Regions from separate parts of the Viridibacillus sp. d25.2 genome, predicted to be linked through region 1. Evidence: a T-box and tRNA genes for the amino acid it is inferred to sense, from the RefSeq annotation. Region 1 holds a T-box; the other holds one or more tRNA genes.
What was found. A T-box is a leader RNA that pairs with one kind of tRNA and senses whether it is charged. The one in region 1 lies ahead of pheS (phenylalanine--tRNA ligase subunit alpha), so its partner is inferred to be a tRNA-Phe.
Positions count from the first base shown of each region.

Region 2: it has a tRNA-Phe gene. The T-box ahead of pheS (phenylalanine--tRNA ligase subunit alpha) is inferred to sense a tRNA for this amino acid. The anticodon was not compared.

Region 1 covers NZ_CM196652.1:1,254,203-1,260,778, forward strand. The annotation lists gene ACZLO7_RS06180 (hypothetical protein) at 1-404, shown strand, start outside; gene sspI (small acid-soluble spore protein SspI) at 452-658, opposite strand; gene ACZLO7_RS06190 (zinc-binding dehydrogenase) at 795-1,772, shown strand; gene ACZLO7_RS06195 (TrmH family RNA methyltransferase) at 1,796-2,566, shown strand; T-box leader at 2,630-2,860, shown strand; gene pheS (phenylalanine--tRNA ligase subunit alpha) at 2,977-4,014, shown strand; gene pheT (phenylalanine--tRNA ligase subunit beta) at 4,027-6,432, shown strand; gene ACZLO7_RS06210 (PLD nuclease N-terminal domain-containing protein) at 6,558-6,576, shown strand, end outside.
Region 2 covers NZ_CM196652.1:792,521-799,096, reverse strand. The annotation lists gene ACZLO7_RS04010 (hypothetical protein) at 1-221, shown strand, start outside; one part of gene ACZLO7_RS04005 (IS3 family transposase) at 248-1,092, opposite strand; one part of gene ACZLO7_RS04005 (IS3 family transposase) at 1,092-1,371, opposite strand; gene ACZLO7_RS04000 (condensation domain-containing protein) at 1,483-1,749, opposite strand; gene ACZLO7_RS03995 (DUF2785 domain-containing protein) at 2,064-2,885, shown strand; tRNA gene ACZLO7_RS03990 (tRNA-Leu) at 3,432-3,513, opposite strand; tRNA gene ACZLO7_RS03985 (tRNA-Cys) at 3,556-3,629, opposite strand; tRNA gene ACZLO7_RS03980 (tRNA-Gly) at 3,642-3,716, opposite strand; tRNA gene ACZLO7_RS03975 (tRNA-Gln) at 3,725-3,796, opposite strand; tRNA gene ACZLO7_RS03970 (tRNA-His) at 3,803-3,878, opposite strand; tRNA gene ACZLO7_RS03965 (tRNA-His) at 3,926-4,001, opposite strand; tRNA gene ACZLO7_RS03960 (tRNA-Trp) at 4,018-4,091, opposite strand; tRNA gene ACZLO7_RS03955 (tRNA-Tyr) at 4,104-4,187, opposite strand; tRNA gene ACZLO7_RS03950 (tRNA-Thr) at 4,197-4,272, opposite strand; tRNA gene ACZLO7_RS03945 (tRNA-Phe) at 4,280-4,355, opposite strand; tRNA gene ACZLO7_RS03940 (tRNA-Asp) at 4,385-4,461, opposite strand; tRNA gene ACZLO7_RS03935 (tRNA-Met) at 4,465-4,541, opposite strand; tRNA gene ACZLO7_RS03930 (tRNA-Val) at 4,564-4,639, opposite strand; tRNA gene ACZLO7_RS03925 (tRNA-Glu) at 4,655-4,729, opposite strand; tRNA gene ACZLO7_RS03920 (tRNA-Ser) at 4,752-4,843, opposite strand; tRNA gene ACZLO7_RS03915 (tRNA-Asn) at 4,849-4,923, opposite strand; rRNA gene rrf (5S ribosomal RNA) at 4,935-5,050, opposite strand; rRNA gene ACZLO7_RS03905 (23S ribosomal RNA) at 5,187-6,576, opposite strand, start outside.

The DNA.
Region 1 (6,576 bases):
GGAAAGACGGGGTGATTGAAATTTATATAACAAACAATATTAATTGGCAACTAATTTCCGCTATGTTGTTCAGTCTAATTTATTTGCCTGCTTATGCTTATAAATTTAGGCAACATAACAAATTGAATCCACAACATAAAGTATCTATGTTTAGTATCCAACCTCCTGAGTACTTAGAAGAGGATGAAATGATGCGTGCTGTTACACAGCGTGCAACGCAAAAGGTGTATACTTTCATTTCTTATGCACTACCGTTAGCAGTGCTAATATTCTTAATCCCCCTGAATCATTTTTGGTATATTCTAATCATTTTATTAATCGCTATTATACAAAACCTCATGTATTATTTTGAAATCCGTAAATATGTAAAAGAAGATAAAGAGGAAGTTTCTGAATTTTCTTAAAAAGAAAAAACTGTCCGAGCGCATTTCACCGCTTGGACAGTTTTTTATTAGGCCATGGCTTTGGCTAAATCTTGCATAAAGTTTTGTTGTTTTTGTTGATCTGCATTGTTCCACCATGCTTCTAGAAAGACACCGAGTCCTGGGAGTAAATGCTCCTCACCGCGTGTAATCGCATCTTCAACAACATTCTTCAGTTCGTCGGCACTTTGACCTTGAACATTAGTTTTAACGGCTTCTCGTATTTGAAAATTCATACTTCATCCCTCCTATTATCATTTTTGCCGTTAGGCTCGATAGTTATACATTCATTTGTTAAAATTAGAATGGTTGATATTATTTACTATTGAGAATTTTTTGAAAAAAATTACATAACTAAGGGGTTGTTTTATCATGAGAGCATTTGTTTTTGAAAAAGGTTCTTTTAAAGTAACTGAATTACCTAATCCGCAAGCGGGCACTTTAGAAGCAGTTGTAGCGGTTAAAGCTGCGGGGTTAAACCGTCGAGATTTGTATACATCAGGACGTTTAGGAAATGATAGCGAGGCGCTGATTTTAGGTTCTGATGCAGCAGGCGTTATTGAAGAAGTCGGTGAGGGAGTGACTGATTGGCAAGTTGGCGATGAAGTAATTATTAATCCTTCGTTGCGTTGGTACGAAAATTCGGATGTCCCTCCAGCCGATTTTGATATTTTAAGCTTCCCTGATAACGGAACTTTCGCCGAGAAAATTGCCATTTCAGTCGAACAATTAGAGCGAAAGCCTTCGCACCTTTCATTTGAAGAGGCTTCTGTCATTGGTATTTCACCATTAACAGGTTATCGTGCATTAATTACAAAAGGGCAAATAGAAGCAGGGAATACAATATTTATCCCCGGAGCAGGTAGTGGTGTCGCGACGTTTTTAATCCAAATGGCTAAAAACGTTGGAGCAAGAGTCATAGTCTCATCTCGAAGTGAAGAAAAACGTAATGCAGCGCTTGAAATCGGTGCTGACGTAGCGATTGATACGAACGGAGACTGGGTAGAATTATTAAATGGAGAACAAATCGACATTGTCATTGAGAGTGTTGGACGTGCAACTTTTAATCGCTCTTTGGATGTTTTGAAAAAGGGTGGTAAAATAGTGTTGTTCGGTGCGACAACAGAAGACGTTGTTGATTTTGACTTACGAAAATTTTTCTATGGACAATATACATTGTATGGGACTACAATGGGAAGTCGCGATGAATTCCGTGCATGCCTTAAGCATTTAACGGAATTTAACACGCATCCAGTGATGGACCGTACTTTCTCGTTAGATGAAGCAGAACAAGCGCTTGAATATTTAAAAGAAAACCATCAGTTTGGCAAAATAACTATAACGATTTAAAAATTAAAGGCGGTATACATTTTATGAAAAGAATAGAATCACCACAAAATTCACTAGTTAAGTATTGGAAAAAGCTAGTGACAACTAGAAAAGAACGTGAACGTTCTGGGGAATTTATCGTTGAAGGTTTCCATTTAGTTGAAGAAGCAATTAAAAACAATGGTGAGGTACTAACAATTATTGTTCGTGAAGGTGTGGACATTCCACACTCTTGGAATATCGATGACATTTTTGTTGTAGAAGTAACACAACCAATCGCAAAAGAATTGTCTGAAACAGAACACCCTCAAGGTATATTCGCACAATGTAAACAACGTGAGGTAACGGAAGAAGAACAAGCAGGCTGGACAAAATTATTATTAATCGATGCAGTTCAAGATCCAGGTAACGTAGGTACAATGATTCGTACTGCAGATGCTGCTGGTATTGATGCTGTTATTCTTGGCAAAGGCTCAGCTGATGCTTTTAATCCAAAAACAGTACGCTCTGCTCAAGGTTCACATTTCCATATACCAGTTGTAAAAGGGGAATTGGGAGACTGGATTGACAGTTTACAAAATCGTCTAATTCCTGTAATTGGGACAGCTTTAGATAATGCAGTAGTATATTCTGAAGTAAAAAAAGGCGATAAATTTGCACTTATTATGGGCAATGAAGGTAATGGTATTCACCCAGACTTACTGGCAAAAACTGATGCAAATGTTATCATTCCGATTTTAGGGCAAGCTGAATCTTTAAACGTAGCAGTAGCTTCTGGGATTTTGTTATATAACTTCTCAGTTTCAGCAAAGTGACCTTGAAGAAAACAATTTAGTTGCGTATAATGATTATTATTGCATACAATAATTAATAATATTTTAAATGCTTCGATCGGAAAAAGTATATGTTTCTACACTTTTTAGGGAGTGCCCGCCAAAGACTGCAAGCGTGCATAAAGTTGTGTTACATGGAAGTTCACTCCGTTAGCAGCCACCGGGACCAGCAATTGCTGTAAAGGTTGGCCGGTTTAGAGCCGTTATTTCAATGAAGTGATTGTACTTATGTACAATAACTAGGGTGGTACCGCGAACTATGTCCTCGTCCCTTTTTAGGGGGCGAGTTTTTTTGTGCGAATTTTTTTAGCTACTTGAAAAGAAGGTTTGCATGAAAAGTAAAAACAACCTGTTTTTACTTTTCGATATTGAAAGGAGGAATTTAAATGGCAATGGAAGAACAATTAAATCAGCTAAAAGAAGAAGCTTTAGCGAAAATTGCAGCGGCATCAAACTCTAAAGAGTTGAATGATGTGCGTGTTGCTTATTTAGGAAAAAAAGGTCCGATTACGGATTTATTAAAAGGGATGGGTAAACTTCCAGCAGAGGAACGTCCTAAAATGGGTGCATTAGTAAACGTGGTACGTCAAGAAGTGACTGAGGTGCTTGAAGCACGTGCACAATTACTAGAAGAAAAAGCAATCCAAGAACAACTTGAAAAAGAATCTATCGATGTAACTTTACCAGGGAGATCTTTAAAAGTAGGTAATAAACACCCGCTGACAAAGGTAGTTGAAGAAATTGAAGACTTATTCATCAGCATGGGTTATGAAATTGCAGAAGGTCCAGAAGTTGAAAAAGACTATTATAACTTTGAAGCATTGAACTTACCAAAAGGTCACCCTGCTCGTGATATGCAAGATACATTCTATATTTCTGAAGAAATTTTACTTCGTACACAGACTTCTCCTGTTCAAGCACGTACAATGGAAAAAAAACAAGGTGCCGCAGTGAAAATAATCTGTCCAGGTAAAGTGTTCCGCCGTGATAATGACGATGCTACTCACTCGCATCAATTCAATCAGATTGAAGGACTTGTAATAAGTGAGAACATTACAATGAGTGACCTAAAAGGTACTTTGGATCTTTTCGCTAAAAAAATGTTTGGTCAAGAACGTGAAATTCGTTTACGTCCAAGTTTCTTCCCATTCACTGAACCTTCAGTAGAGATGGATATCTCTTGTTTCAAATGTGGTGGAGATGGTTGTAGCTTATGTAAAAAAACAGGTTGGATTGAAATTTTAGGTGCTGGTATGGTACATCCAAACGTCCTAGAAATGGCAGGTTATGATCCTAAGAAAGTTTCAGGCTTTGCATTTGGTATGGGACAAGAACGTATTGCAATGTTGAAATATGGGGTGGATGATATCCGTCATTTCTACACAAATGACATTAGATTCTTATCGCAATTCCATCGCACAGAACAGTAAGGAGGGGAAATCATGCTAGTATCATTAAAGTGGTTAGAACAATATGTAGATTTACAAGGCCTTGAGCCAGCAGTTTTAGCAGAAAAAATTACACGCGCTGGTATTGAAGTTGACGGTATAGCAGACTTAGCAGAAGGCATGAAAAAGCTAATGGTCGGCGAAGTAAAAGAAAAAGTAAAACATCCAGAAGCGGATAAATTAAATATTTGCCAAGTTGATTTTGGTGAAGAGGAATTATCACAAATCGTATGTGGAGCTCCAAACGTAGCAGTTGGCCAAAAAGTTATCGTTGCTCGTCCAGGTGCTCATTTACCAGGTGGTAAAATCAAAAAAGCCAAACTTCGTGGTGAAGTATCAAACGGTATGATTTGTTCATTACAAGAACTGGGTATCGAAGGTAAATTAGTACCGAAAGCTTACAGTGAAGGTATTTTTGTATTACCTGCAGAAACGCCAGTAGGGGCTGACCCACTTGAAGTGCTTGGTCTATATGACACAGTGCTTGAACTTGGTTTAACACCAAACCGTTCTGATGCTATGAGTATGTTAGGTGTTGCTTATGAAGTGGGTGCAATTCTTTCAGAGGATATTAAATTACCGGAATTAGATTATACAGAATCAGCTGAAAAAGCTGCTGATTATTTAAATCTTCGTGTAGATGCACCAGCAGAAAACCCTATGTATGTAGCAAAAGTTGTGAAAAACGTCAAAGTTACTGAGTCTCCATTATGGTTACAACAACGTCTAATGGCAGCTGGTGTTCGCCCACATAACAATGTAGTTGACGTAACAAATTACATTTTAATGGAATATGGTCAACCGCTTCATGCATTTGACTATGACCGTTTAGGAACAGGTGAAATTGTTGTTCGTCTTGCAAATGAAGGCGAAAAAATTACGACTCTTGATGATAAAGAACGTACATTAAATGCAAAAAACCTTGTTATTACAAATGGAAAAGAACCTGTCGCAGTAGCTGGTGTTATGGGTGGTTTAAACTCAGAAGTACATGATGGAACAACAACAGTTGTCATTGAATCTGCATACTTCGAAGGTTTATCAGTACGTTATACATCAAAAGACTTAGGCTTACGTAGTGATGCAAGTGCACGTTTCGAAAAAGGACTTGATCCAAACCGTGTTATTCCTGCAGCAGAACGTGCAGCAAAATTATTAGCAGAATTAGCTGGTGGAGAAGTATTAGCTGGATCAGTTGTTTTTGATGAATTGGATAAAACACCTTCAAAAGTAATCGTGTCTCCTGACTTTATCAATGCTCGTCTTGGTATGAAGATTTCTTTAGATGATATGGTATCAATTTTAAAACGTTTAAAATTTGATGTTGAAACTGCGAATGGCATGCTTTATGTAGATGCACCAACTCGCCGTCAAGATATTAAAATTGAAGAAGATATTGTGGAGGAAATCGCACGCCTTTACGGCTATGATGAAATTCCAGCAACAATGCCAATTGGCGAATCGACACCAGGCGGTTTAACAACTTATCAAGCAAAACGTCGTATCGTGCGTTCTTACTTAGAAAGTGCGGGTCTTTACCAAGCACTTACTTATTCATTAACATCTGAAGCACTTTCACAAAAATATGCTATAGAAACAGCTTCAGTTACAAAATTGTTAATGCCAATGAGTGAAGAACGTAGCACATTACGTCAAAGTTTGATTCCACATTTAGTGGAAGCAGCTTCTTATAATATCGCTCGTCAAGCGGATACTGTAGCACTTTATGAAGTGGATTCTGTATTCTTAGGTTTAACTGAGGAAGGGCTGCCACTTGAAGAAGAGCATGTAGCAGCTGTTATCACAGGAAAATGGGTAGATCATGCTTGGCAAGGTGAGCATAAACAAGTAGATTTCTTCGTATTAAAAGGAATCGTGGAAGGGTTATTTGATCGCCTAGGTTTAGCAGATGCAGTAACATATGAACGTGCAACTGTAGATGGCTTACACCCAGGACGTACTGCTAGCGTATTATTAAATGGCAACCGCATCGGTTTAATCGGTCAATTGCACCCGACTGAACAAAAAGCTAGTGGCTTAAAAGAAACATACGTAATGGAGATGAACTTAGCAGCTATTTTAGACGCATCTATTGAAGCGCTAGTTTACGTTCCAGTTCCACGTTTCCCATCGATGTCACGTGATATTGCACTAGTTGTTGATAGAAGCACAGCAGCAGCTGATCTTGAAGCAATCATCCGTCAAGCAGGTGGCACATTATTGAAAGATGTTCGTGTCTTCGATTTATATGAAGGAGACAAAATGGAAGAAGGCAAGAAATCAGTAGCCTTCTCATTACAATACTTTGAACCTGAGCGTACTTTAACAGATGAAGAAGTAGTAGCAGCACATGAAGAAGTGTTAAAAGCATTAGCAGAAGCGAATGCGCAAATTCGTTAATAAATAGATTTCCATACTAAATACCTGATCAGACGAACTGTCTTGATCAGGTGTTTTTTATATTATCCTTTTCATGGAAGTTTCAATCTGTTATATTTATTGTATAACAAAAAGAGGTGAGCAGGATGAGTTCATTATTAATGA
Region 2 (6,576 bases), 460 kb from region 1:
GTTTTATATCGGATATGGCGGAGGATCAAATCGGCAAAAGAGCATTGAGTCTTGCCCATAGTGTAGCAAATATACCAGAAATTAAGGAAGCATTTGCATTGGAGGATCCTTCTTCAGTAATCCAGGGCATCGTTCAACCGATTCAGCAGGAGTCAGGCGCAGAATTTATTGTTGTTGGAAATAAGGAAGGAATAAGATACTCTCATACCAATCCAGACTGAACTGTCAACACTAAACTAGACAACTATTATAAGGTCTGTTGTTTAAATTCAACGGGCGTTTTATAGTCCAAAGTTTGATGAATTCGAATATTGTTAAACCAATTCACATAGTCTCGAAGTTCAAGTTCAAGTTGTTCAAGAGAAGTAAAAGAGCGTTGGTAAATAAATTCCGTTTTGAAGCTCCTAAATGTTCTTTCAGCCACGGCATTGTCATAAGGACATCCTTTTGTACTTAACGAACGTGTCATTCCAAAAGCTTCAACAGCTTCTGAAATCAGGTGATTATCAAATTCTTTCCCACGATCACTATGAAACATTTGTACATTTGTTAAGTTTCCTTTAATCCGACTTAAAGCTTGGTAAACAAGAACGGCGTTCTTATGTGAACCAGCACTATATCCGACCAGTTCACGATTAAATAAGTCGACAAATAGACAGACGTAGTGCCATTTATTAAGAACACGAACGTACGTTAAATCACTAACTAGGACGGCAAGTTCTTGTTCTTGCTGAAATTCACGGGCAAGCACATTTCCAATAGGTGCTTCATTACATGTTTCCTTATAAGGTTTAAATTGCGCTACTGTATAGTTTGAGGTAAGACCTAGTTGCTTCATGATACGACCAATCCGACGTCGAGAAACGATTTTCTCTTGCTTCTCAAGTTCCTTCTTAATTTTACGTGTACCGTAATTACTACGGCTTGCTTTGAAGATAGTCAAAATACACTCCGTTAACTCGATTTCATCGGCTGCTTTTTGTTCATCTTCACGTAAACTTGCGTAGTAATAATATGTACTACGTGGAATTTCAAGGACGTCGCACATTGCTGATACCGAATATTTGTGAGTGTTGTTTCGAATCACATCTATTTTCGTCCCATGATCAGCGCGGCTTGCTTTAAAATATCATTCTCCATCCGTAAACGTTGAAGTTCTTTACGCATTTCTATCAGTTCGTTTTCTTCAGGCGAACGATTATCTTTTGCTTTAAAGGAACCGGTATTTTGATGCTTTTTAATCCAACTATCTAGAGCCGAAGGCGTTAAGTCGTATTCACGTACAATATCTGCACGTGATTTTCCGTTCTCATAAAGCTGCACCATTTGTAATTTAAATTCAGCAGTAAACGTTCGGCGTTTTTGTCTCATCGGATAGCACGCTCCTTTTTGATTGTTAGAGTAAGTGTACTAGCCCTTATTTTATTTGTCTAACTTAGAGTAACCTGTCCACTCCACTTGTATACTCTGCATTGGGACTAATCATAATCCAAGTACATGTTGCTCTCTGCTAATTCTTGCTGACCATTTATTAATAGAACGCAAACCATCATAAGTGCTAATCAAGTGATGCCATACTCTTTCAATCTCTTTATCAGTTATATCTCCTTTAATTTTTAGGACAACCTGTTCCATGTATTCGCTCGATTTAGGATCCATCTGATATTTAAAGTGTAGTCCTTGCTGTGTAGGTGACAACGATAATATTTCCTGAATATTTTCTTTTCTTAATATTTTATTATTTATCAAGTAAACAATCCTTTTATTTTGTAGTGAATTTCAGTTAGATCGACTGTAATTATTGCTTCAGTAGATGTTCTTCACGCCCAAAATTTAAATTCCATAGTTATTGCGCTTTGGATTAATTTGATTTAATATACAAATTATGACTATCTAACTATTAACTTACAAGGAAAATCATGAAAATTATTATGCTATTGCGGATTGTCTCTGATCCTATCTGTACCTTATAGTAAGGGAAGAAGGGTACGGGAAGAAGCCGTATAGTCAGTAGAAACCCTTGAAAAAGTTAGTTCAGAAAATTTCTAGTAGGAGCGTGTAAAATGAATTTAAAAGAAAAGTTGATATTAATAAAAGAAAATGGGTACCAAGCACCCCCCGATACATTCCAGTTGATACTAGAAATGATAAATAACATCGGTTCTTTGGATGCCCAACTACGTGATGAGCTAATTTATACAACCTTATCACATTGGATTCCTGATAATTCTCTAACAGCAAACGAACTAGAACAACTTCTACCGGTTGTTTTGGATAAAAACCATTTGCTTTTTAAGCTTGGTGAAACAAATACAGACTCTGTCTTCACTCGATCTTTCTCCATGCTAGTCATACCGCTCTTCTTCATAAGGCATAGAGAATCACCATTTCTCTCAAGAGAGCAAATTCATCAGATAAAAGAGAAAGTATTTTACAATGTACAAGAAGAACGAGATTACCGTGGGTATGACGAAGAAAAAGGCTGGGCTCATGCTATAGCCCATGCAGCAGATGCTTTAGAAGATTTGGCTCAATGTTCCGAACTGGATAAAAATGACCTCTTAACTATCCTCGATTTGGTTTACGAAAAGATGACCATAACAGATCGAATTTACTCCGATGGGGAAGATGAGAGAATGGTAAAATCCATAATTAGTGTTTTAAATAGAAAAATACTTAGTCAGACTTATGTAGAGCAATGGATTCAAAGTTTTGGTGATGTGGAGAAAAATTCAGAATTTCTCCCTGCCTTTAAGCAAAAAAATAATATAAAGAACTTTTTGAAAAGTTTATACTTTCGAGTTAAATTTTACAAAGTGGATGCCGTTCTCTGCTCGACTATCGAGCAGACATTATATAAAGTAGAAAAAGTATACTATTCCTAATTAAAAAAATTGAGGGGAAAGCACCCGCACTTGTCCGTCTCCACTTCAAATGTGGTAACAGGCAAATAATAGCCCTCAGGGGACATTTTCACTTCACACTTTTCAGAGAAAATTTGATTTGCGGGGATTCAGATGGATCTCCGTTCTACATGGCAAAACAGACTATTCAACTAATTGTTTTACCATATTTTAGTATTAATTCACCTATTACTTTGAAGTTTCTTATTGAACTAACCTGCCTCGTTAGCTTAAGTACACTGTTTCACAAACTCACATCAAGACTAACATAAAATCCTATTTTTAATTTAGAAGTGTTATTCAATTAAATGGCCCGATTGTTGAACAAAGCGTTAGTGAAGTGTACTAAACATTGAACTTCTTGATTTTCAACAGCTTCTTTCATATTTACCATGATACTACCATCTCCCTTTAAATAGAAACGATAACAGTTTAAAAATATTTTATATCAACTATAATGTTCTTTCTACAAATTTTCTACAAAAAAAAGAAACCCCTGATATATCAAGGGTTTCAAGTTACTTTAGATACCGGTGGTCGGGGTCGAACCGACACTCTCGAAAGAACACGATTTTGAGTCGTGCGCGTCTGCCAATTCCGCCACACCGGCATAATATTATTATATGCAATATGTAGATATTTTAAAAATAATTGGAGGCGGCAACCGGATTTGAACCGGTGGTAGAGGTGTTGCAGACCTGTGCCTTACCACTTGGCTATGCCGCCGTAAATAAAAAATGGAGCGGAAGACGAGGTTCGAACTCGCGACCCCCACCTTGGCAAGGTGGTGTTCTACCACTGAACTACTTCCGCAAATTTAACTGGGGTACCTGGATTCGAACCAGGGCATGACGGAATCAAAATCCGTTGCCTTACCGCTTGGCTATACCCCAATAATATGGGGCGACTGATGGGAATCGAACCCACGAATGCCTGAACCACAATCAGGTGCGTTAACCACTTCGCCACAACCGCCATAATATTATTATTATATTTCAATCATTTTATTGTCAAAAATTAAATGGGGCGACTGATGGGAATCGAACCCACGAATGCCTGAACCACAATCAGGTGCGTTAACCACTTCGCCACAACCGCCATTATAAAATTAAATTGGCAGGGGCAGTAGGAATCGAACCCACATCAAAGGTTTTGGAGACCTCTATTCTACCGTTAAACTATGCCCCTAAAATAAAAAAATGGTGGAGGGGGACGGATTCGAACCGCCGAACCCGAAGGAGCGGATTTACAGTCCGCCGCGTTTAGCCTCTTCGCTACCCCTCCAGAAAAACATGGTGCCGGCGAAAGGAGTCGAACCCTCGACCTACTGATTACAAGTCAGTTGCTCTACCAACTGAGCTACACCGGCATTATTATGGTGGGTCAGGACGGAATCGAACCGCCGACACTTAGAGCTTCAATCTAATGCTCTACCAACTGAGCTACTGACCCATAATAATTTAATATTCTTTTTTAAAAAATGGCGGTCCGGACGGGACTCGAACCCGCGACCTCCTGCGTGACAGGCAGGCATTCTAACCAACTGAACTACCGGACCATTTGGTTGCGGGGACAGGATTTGAACCTGTGACCTTCGGGTTATGAGCCCGACGAGCTACCGAACTGCTCCACCCCGCGATAATGGTATTATTAATTTAAATGGTGGAGGATGACGGGATCGAACCGCCGACCCCCTGCTTGTAAGGCAGGTGCTCTCCCAGCTGAGCTAATCCTCCGTATAATGTTATAAATGGTGACCCCTACGGGATTCGAACCCGTGTTACCGCCGTGAAAGGGCGGTGTCTTAACCGCTTGACCAAGGGGCCATTTAATAAATGAGAATGTGTATGGCGGAGAGCAAGGGATTTGAACCCTTGAGACAAGGTTACTCGCCTACACGGTTTCCAACCGTGCTCCTTCGGCCACTCGGACAGCTCTCCAAAAATGGCTCCGAAGGTAGGACTCGAACCTACGACCGTCCGGTTAACAGCCGGATGCTCTACCACTGAGCTACTTCGGAATAATATGATCGCCTAGCAACGTCCTACTCTCACAGGGGGAGACCCCCAACTACCATCGGCGCTAAAGAGCTTAACTTCTGTGTTCGACATGGGAACAGGTGTGACCTCTTTGCCATCGCCACTAGACTATTGTATTACCTAAGGACAAGAATAATTATATCATCTTTTTTAAATTTTAGCAAGTGTTTTTTGCTATTTTAGAAAAGTTTTTTATTATTCTCTCAAAACTGGATAAATTACATTGAAGTTTGTTAAGTAAAATTTGGTTAAGTCCTCGATCTATTAGTATTCGTCAGCTCCGTATGTCGCCACACTTCCACCTCGAACCTATCTACCTCATCGTCTTTGAGGGATCTTACTTACTTGCGTAATGGGAAATCTCATCTTGAGGGGGGCTTCATGCTTAGATGCTTTCAGCACTTATCCCGTCCACACATAGCTACCCAGCGATGCCCTTGGCAGAACAACTGGTACACCAGCGGTGTGTCCATCCCGGTCCTCTCGTACTAAGGACAGCTCCTCTCAAATTTCCTACGCCCACGACGGATAGGGACCGAACTGTCTCACGACGTTCTGAACCCAGCTCGCGTACCGCTTTAATGGGCGAACAGCCCAACCCTTGGGACCGACTACAGCCCCAGGATGCGATGAGCCGACATCGAGGTGCCAAACCTCCCCGTCGATGTGGACTCTTGGGGGAGATAAGCCTGTTATCCCCGGGGTAGCTTTTATCCGTTGAGCGATGGCCCTTCCATGCGGAACCACCGGATCACTAAGCCCGTCTTTCGACCCTGCTCGACTTGTAGGTCTCGCAGTCAAGCTCCCTTATGCCTTTACACTCTACGAATGATTTCCAACCATTCTGAGGGAACCTTTGGGCGCCTCCGTTACTCTTTAGGAGGCGACCGCCCCAGTCAAACTGCCCGCCTGACACTGTCTCCTACCCCGCTAAGGGGCATGGGTTAGAAGTTCAATACAGCTAGGGTAGTATCCCACCAACGCCTCCTCCGAAGCTGGCGCTCCGGAATCTCTGGCTCCTACCTATCCTGTACAAGCTGTATCAAAATTCAATATCAGGCTACAGTAAAGCTCCACGGGGTCTTTCCGTCCTGTCGCGGGTAACCTGCATCTTCACAGGTACTATAATTTCACCGAGTCTCTCGTTGAGACAGTGCCCAGATCGTTACGCCTTTCGTGCGGGTCGGAACTTACCCGACAAGGAATTTCGCTACCTTAGGACCGTTATAGTTACGGCCGCCGTTTACTGGGGCTTCAATTCGCACCTTCGCTTGCGCTAAGCACTCCTCTTAACCTTCCAGCACCGGGCAGGCGTCAGCCCCTATACGTCACCTTACGGTTTTGCAGAGACCTGTGTTTTTGCTAAACAGTCGCCTGGGCCTATTCACTGCGGCTCTCTCGGGCTTTCACCCTACTAGAGCACCCCTTCTCCCGAAGTTACGGGGTCATTTTGCCGAGTTCCTTAACGAGAGTTCTCTCGCACACCTTAGGATTCTCTCCTCGACTACCTGTGTCGGTTTGCGGTACGGGCACCTTTTACCTCGCTAGAGGCTTTTCTTGGCAGTGTGAAATCAGGAACTCCGGACATACGTCCTCGTCATCACAGCTCAACGTTATAGAAATGGGATTTGCCT